DNA from 2 places in the Xylanimonas ulmi genome. Region 1 is predicted to be linked to the other one. Evidence: riboswitches for the same ligand, from Rfam matches in the RefSeq annotation. Region 1 holds a riboswitch; the other holds the start of a gene.
The links. A riboswitch is a leader RNA that binds a small molecule or an ion and turns the genes downstream of it on or off. The one in region 1 is predicted to bind FMN.
Positions count from the first base shown of each region.

Region 2: another riboswitch for FMN. It lies ahead of ribD (bifunctional diaminohydroxyphosphoribosylaminopyrimidine deaminase/5-amino-6-(5-phosphoribosylamino)uracil reductase RibD); the one in region 1 lies ahead of pnuC (nicotinamide riboside transporter PnuC).

Region 1 is NZ_SGWX01000001.1:3,484,835-3,488,303, reverse strand. It holds gene EV386_RS16025 (mycothiol-dependent nitroreductase Rv2466c family protein) at 1-378, opposite strand, end outside; gene EV386_RS16020 (hypothetical protein) at 409-612, shown strand; gene EV386_RS16015 (TetR/AcrR family transcriptional regulator) at 653-1,423, shown strand; FMN riboswitch at 1,513-1,648, shown strand; gene pnuC (nicotinamide riboside transporter PnuC) at 1,742-2,428, shown strand; gene EV386_RS16005 (acyl-CoA dehydrogenase family protein) at 2,410-3,469, opposite strand, start outside.
Region 2 is NZ_SGWX01000001.1:1,271,091-1,274,559, forward strand. It holds gene EV386_RS05840 (riboflavin synthase) at 1-345, opposite strand, end outside; gene ribD (bifunctional diaminohydroxyphosphoribosylaminopyrimidine deaminase/5-amino-6-(5-phosphoribosylamino)uracil reductase RibD) at 345-1,487, opposite strand; FMN riboswitch at 1,584-1,715, opposite strand; gene EV386_RS05850 (hypothetical protein) at 1,807-2,316, opposite strand; gene rpe (ribulose-phosphate 3-epimerase) at 2,362-3,024, opposite strand; gene EV386_RS05860 (RsmB/NOP family class I SAM-dependent RNA methyltransferase) at 3,083-3,469, opposite strand, start outside.

The sequences.
Region 1 (3,469 bases):
CGCCTCGGCGAGCGCGGCGCGCGCGACGGCGTCGTAGTCCTTGTCGCGTCCAGGGTGGATGCGCGTGCCGGCGGCCGTGTAGAACGCGGCGAACGCGTCGGGGCCGTGCTCGGTCTGGACGGCGGCGGCGACGCGGCCGATGCCTCGGCTCGCGTCGATCGATGCCCGGTACTCGGGCGTGAGGTCACGGCCCTCGTTGAGCAGGTACAGGCTCATGAGCCGGAAGGCCAGGCTCACCGGGCGTTGGGCCGCGACCTCCAGCGCCCAGCGCGAGGTGATCCACGCGAACGGGCACAGAGGGTCGACGTACACGTCGACGGTGGGCGGGGCCGTCGTGGCGGCCGGGGGGACGGGCGAGGTGTCAGGCGTCGCGGTCACGCGGCCGACCTTACGCGTACGCTGCCGGGCGTGGGGATCCGGTGGGCCAGCGTGTGGACGGTGATGGGCGGCGCGGGGCTCGCGCTCGTCTCGCTCGGCGGCGTGCTGCGCGGACACCCCTGGGCGTGGGCGCCGTTCGCGGTGTCGGCCGCCGTGGCGCTGCGCGAGGTCCGATGGCTCGGGCGGCGACACCGACAGGCGCGTGAGGCGCAGTTCGACCGTCCCCGGCGCTGAGTCCCTCCCCCCGCGGCGGGCCGGACGATAACCTCGCCCCATGACCGCCGTCCGGACGTCGAACACCCACGCACAGGCCGTCGACGCCGCGATCGAGCTCTTCTCCCGGCAGGGCTACGAGCAGACCACCGTCGAGGAGATCGCGGACGCCGCCCAGGTCAGCCGCGCCACCTTCTTCCGCCGCTACCGCTCCAAGGAGGATGTGGTCTTCGCCGATCACGAGCTGCTGCTCGAGGAGGTCGTGGTCATGCTCGCCGCGACGCGCCCCGACGCGCTCGACGACGGCGACCTGCCCGAGCGCTCCTGGGACCCGGCCGTCGACCCCTACCTCGAGGTGTGCCGCGCCGCGCGCCTCGTCTTCGACCATCACGTGGGCCAGCGCGAGACGTCGCTGGCCCGTCACCACCTGCTCCAGATCGTGCCGGCGCTGCGCGACCGCGAGCTGGTGACCACCCACCGCTACGAGCGGGCGTTCACCAAGTACCTGCGCGACACGCTGCCCGCCGACCGCTCCTCGACGGTGCAGTCGATCGCGTTCTCGGCCGGCGTCGTCGCCGTGCACAACGCGATCCTGCGCCGGTGGCTGCGCAACCCCGAGCTGGACCTCGTTCCCGACCTGGAGGAGGCGTTCGCCGAGCTGCGCCGCGGCGCGACGGCGGACCTGGTGCGCCGTCGTGAGCTCGCGTCGGGCGCGGCGAGCCTGGCGACGACGACGGCGGGCGCGAACGGCGCGCGCGTCGTCGTCGCATACCTGGAACCGGGTGCGGAGCCGGAGGCGGTCGCACGCGCGGTGCGCGACGCGCTCGGCTGACGGCGACGCGGCCGGGCACGAGCGGTAGGGGCCGCATGTCCGGGAATGAACGACGTTGTGTCATGCTTTGATCGAGCAAGAAACGCACGACGTGCTCCGGGGTCGGTGAGAATCCGAACCGGCGGTGATAGCCCGCGACCCGCGCCCCCTCCTTGCGGAGGCCGGCCGGTTGACCTGGTGGAACTCCAGGGCCGACGGTCATAGTCCGGATGGGAGGAAGCACGCGTCGCCGCAGGGCGACGTTCTGGCGCGCCGCGCACACGCGGCGACGTCCCTCCTCATCCCGCGCACCGGTGCCTGACGAGGGAGGACGCGGGAATGGGGATCTTCGAGCACCTGTTCGACGCTCAGCTGACGATCGGCGACCAGTCCATGTACTGGCGCGAGATCGTCGGGAACGTCATCGGCATGACGTCGGCGCTCGGCGGGATGCGGCGCAAGGTGTGGGCCTGGCCCGTCGGGATCCTGGGCAACGTGCTGCTGTTCACCGTGTTCCTGGGCTCGTGGTTCGGCATCGCCGGGGATCACCCCGACATGCTCGGCCAGGCGGGCCGTCAGGTCATGTTCATCGCGGTCTCGGTGTTCGGCTGGGTGCGCTGGCGCCAGACCCGACGCGAGGGCGGCGCCAACGCCGTGGCGGTGCACCCGACCTGGGCCTCGTGGCGTCAGCGCGGGGGCCTCGTGCTGGCCATGGCGGCCGGGACGGCGTTCTTCGCCTGGGTGTTCGGGATGCTGCACTCCTGGGCGCCCGTGCCCGACGCCTGGATCTTTATGGGCTCGGTGCTCGCGACCTACGGCATGGCCCGCGGCTGGGTCGAGTTCTGGCTCATCTGGGTCGCGGTCGACGCCGTCGGCGTGCCGCTCCTGTTCCGCGGCGGGTACTACGCGACCGGCCTGATGTACGTGTTCTACGGCGCGTTCACCATCGTCGGGTTCATCGTGTGGTGGCGCATCCACCGCCGCGAGTCGCGCCCCGCGCCGTTGGCCTACGCGAACGCCGAGTAGCCGGTGACGTCGCGCCCGATGATCAGGGCGTTGACCGACTCGGTGCCCTCGTAGGTGTGCAACGCCTCGATGTCGGCGAAGTGCCGCGCGACGCGGTTCGCCAGCAGGATGCCGTTGCCGCCCAGCAGGTCGCGCGCGATGGCGGCGACCTCGCGCGCCCCGCGCGTGCACGTCATCTTCGCGAGTGAGGCCTGCGGCCCGGTCAGCGCGTCAGACTCGGCCAGGCGCGTGACCTGGGCGACCAGGACCTGCGACTGCGTCACGATCGCGAGCATGCGGGCCAGCCGCTCCTGGACGAGCTGGCTCGCGGCGAGCGGCCGCCCGAACTGGACGCGTTGGCCCGCGTACGCGAGCGCCGCCTCGTAGCAGGCGATCGCATGCCCGACGGCGGCCCACGCGACGCCGAGCCGCGTCGCGAACAGCACCCGTGAGGCCGCCCGGAACGACGTCGCGCCGGGCAGTGCGGCGTCGAGCGGCACGAACACGGAGTCGAGCACGATGTGCGCCTGCGTGATCGCGCGCAGCGCGACCTTGCCCTCGATCGTCGTGGCGCGGTAGCCCGCGGCGTCCTGCGGCACGAGGAAGGCGTGAACCTGCCCGTCGCCGCCCTCGCCGACCAGCCGCGCCCACACGACGGCGAGGTCGCCGCACGATCCGAGGCCGATCCACCGCTTCTCGCCGTCGATGACGTAGCCCTCGACGCCGTCGCGCGTGACGCGCCGGGCCGTCGTCTCCAGCGAGACCGAGTCCGAGCCGTGGGTGGGCTCGGTGAGCGCGAACGCGGCCAGGATCTCGCCGCGCGCGAGGGGCTCGGCGTAGCGCGCGATCTGCTCGTCCGAGCCCAGCATCGCGATCGAGCGCAGCGCGAGCCCGCCCTGCACGCCGCAGATCGTCGCGACCGAGCCGTCCCCGCGCGACAGCTCCATCGCGGCGAGCCCCGCCGCGAGCGCCGAGACCGTCGCCCGCCCGGGCACGTCGACGCCGTCGCGCAGCAGGTCGCGTTCGGCCAGGCCCTTGACCAGGCCGAACGGCACCTCGGCG
Region 2 (3,469 bases), 2.2 Mb from region 1:
GGGGGTGCGCGACGTGAGTGTGGCGACGCCGTCGACGTGGCCTTGGACCACGTGCCCGTCGAGCCGTCCGGCTGCGGGCACGGCGCGCTCCAGGTTGACCTGTGCGCCCGGCCGCAGTGCGCCGAGCGTGGTCAGGCGCAGGGTCTGGGGCATGACGTCGGCGGTGAACGCGCCGCCGGGCAGGTCGACGACGGTGAGGCAGACGCCGTCGACGGCGATGGAGGCGCCGTGCCGGGCGTCGGCGGTGACGTGGTCGGCCTCGATGGTGAGCACGGCGTCGCGGCCGTCTCCGCGGTGTTCGAGGGCGCGGACGCGGCCGCGCTCCTCGACGATTCCGGTGAACATCAGTGCTCCTTGCCGGTGGTGTGGGCGGGGTCTGTGGGATGGGCCGGCTCGCTGACGTGGGCTGGCTCGGTGGGGTCGACGGGCTCGGTCGGCTCGGCGCGTGCGACGAGCAGGGCGTCGTCGCCGAGGCGCTGGACGCTGACGGTTCGCCAGCGGGGTGCGCCGGACAACGTGGTGACGCCGAACGGGGCGACGGCGGAGGGTCCGGCGCCGAGCAGGACGGGGGCGAGGTAGGCGTGCACCTCGTCGACGACGCCGGCGGCGAGCAGCGCGGTGGCGAGCGCGGGTCCGCCCTCGACGAGCAGGTGGCGCACCTCGCGCTCGTGCAGCGCGGCGAGCACGGTCGCCGCGTCGTGGGTGCGCAGCCGCACGACCTGCCCCCCGGGACCGTGCAGCCGGGCGCCGGGCGGCAGGTCGCGGTGGCCGACGACGACGCGCAGGGGCTGGTGGCCGGCGAGGGCGCCGTCGGGCGTGCGCGCGGTGAGGGCGGGGTCGTCGGCGAGCGCGGTACCCGTGGTGACGGCGATGGCGTCGACCGTGGCGCGCACGGCGTGGGCGTGGGCGCGCGCGGCGGGGCCGGTGATCCAGCGGCTCGTGCCGTCGGGGGCGGCGACGCGTCCGTCGAGCGTGGTGGCGAGCTTGAGGGTGACGTAGGGGCGTGCGGCGCGCAGGGCGTGGCGCCAGGCGCGCACGAGGTCGAGGGACGCCGCGGCGCGCAGCCCGCCGCTGACGAGGACTCCGTGCGCGCGCAGGGTCTGGGCTCCCCCGCCCGACGCCTGGCCGGGGTCGTCGAGCGCGTAGACCACCTCGGCGACGGCCGCGTCGAGCAGGGCGCGCGCGCACGGGCCCGTGCGGCCGGTGTGGTCGCAGGGTTCGAGCGTGACGACGGCGGTGGCAGCGCGGGGGTCGTTCCCGCGCTCGCGGGCGTCGGCGAGCGCGGCGACCTCGGCGTGGTCGGTCCCCGCTCCGCGGTGCCAGCCCTCGCCGATGACGCGCCGCGCGACGTCCCCGGGCCGCTGGGGGGCGAGCAGCACGCAGCCGACGCGCGGGTTGGGGCCGTGCGCGGGTCCACGGGCGGCGAGCGTGAGCGCACGGTCCATCGCGGCGGCGAGGTCCGCCACGTGCGTTGGCGTCGTGCCCATCGGTCCTCCGGAGCCTCGGCGCTCCGGGGTCCACGACCGGCGGCATGCCCGCAAGGGCACGCCGCGGCGTGTCACGGCGCGCGATGGCGCACGCCGCCCATGCTTCCTCCCATCCGGACTCTCACCGTCGGCCCTGGAGTTCCACCAGGTCGGCCACACCAGATCGCTCTCGTGTGGTTCGCGGGCTGTCACCGCCGGCTCGGAATTTCACCGACCCCGGAGCATGTTTGGACCCGATGCTGCCAGGCGAGGGCCTGTGCGCGCAACGTGCGGTCGCGCGCCGTCCGGAGCACGAGACGGCGCGGGCGGGCAGGGGCGGCTACGGGCGGTGGCCTGCGGGCCACGCGTCAGGCAGTCCGCCGTCCGCGGCGGGCGGCACGACGCCGTCGAAGGGCGTGACGGTGCGCAGCCCGCCCGGCTCGCCCACCGACGCGTCGGCCGGGGACCGCTGCAGGATCACCACGACCGTCTGGTCGGTGTCGAGCGGGTCGCCGCCGGGGTAGCGCTCTCCCGAGCCGTCGCACGTCACGGGGGTCGACGTGACGGTGATCCGCTCCCCCGGCTCCGCTCCGTCACCGGCCAGGACGGCCTGGACGTCCAGCTCCCAGCGCTGGGCCCGCACACCGAAGGCCGTGGTCGAGCCCGCCGGCCCGACGACGTCGCCGCGCACCACGAGGTGGCCCTGCGCGGCCGCCGCGGGGGTGTCGAAGGTCACCCAGTCCACGCACGCCTCGCCGGGGCCGGTGGCGGCACAACCGCCGGCGACCGCGAGCGCCGCAGCGAGCGCCCCGACGAGGGTTGTGAGCGTCGTGATCGTCCTTCGGACCATGGCTGCCTCCCGTGTCGGCCTTGTCAGGCGGGCTGTGCGGACTCGTCAGTGCGGGTGCGCGTCGGCGAGCGCGCGCAGCGCGGCGATCTCGGCGGGTAGGTCGTCGGCGCCGTAGACGGCGGAGCCTGCGACGAACACGTTGGCGCCGGCGTCGGCGGCACGCTCGATGGTCGCGCGTGAGACGCCCCCGTCGACCTGCACCCACACGTCGAGGCCCGCGGCGCTGATGGCCTGGCGGGCGCGGCGGATCTTGGGCAGCGTGCCCTCGATGAACGACTGACCGCCGAAGCCCGGCTCGACGGTCATGACGAGGATCATGTCGACCTCGGCGAGCAGGTCGAGGAACGGCTCGACGGTGGTGGCGGGGCGCAGGGCGACGCCGGCGCGGGCGCCCAGGCGGCGCAGCTCGCGGGCGAGGCGTACGGGCGCCTGCGCGGCCTCGGCGTGGAACGTGACGGACGCGGCGCCGGCCTCGGCGTAGGCGGGCGCCCAACGGTCGGGGTCGTCGATCATGAGGTGCGCGTCGAGCGGCAGCGGCGAGATCGCGGCGAGGCGGTCGAACACCGGCAGGCCCAGAGTCAGGTTCGGCACGAAGTGGTTGTCCATGACGTCCACATGCGCGTAGTCGGCCGACGCGATGGCGTGCAGGTCACGCTCGAGGTTCGCGAAGTCTGCGGACAGGATGCTCGGGCTGATCAAGGCTGCCATGGCCAACAGCGTAGGGGGAGCTGCGTGGGGTCGACGGGTGGCGGCGGATCGCGAGCCGTCAGCGCACTCTGCGCACCAAGGTCAGGTGCATCGCGTCGGTGCCGTGCACATGCGGCCACAGCTGGGCGTCCGCCCGGTCCCCCAGCGGCAGGTCGACGCCGGGCGCCACGACCGCGCGCAGCGCGGCCGGCGCGTCGATGCGCTCGGCATCGGGCACGCCGTCGACGCGGCGGCGGCGCAGCACGTCGTCGACGACCAGGCGGGTCTCGGCCAGGTGCGGCGAGCACGTCACGTACGCGACCACCCCGCCCACGCGCACGGCGTCGATCGCGCAGGACAGCAGCTCGCGCTGCAGCCCGGTCAGGGCCGACAGGTCCGCGGGAGTGCGCCGCCAGCGTGACTCGGGCCGGCGGCGCAGCGCGCCCAGCCCCGTGCAGGGCGCGTC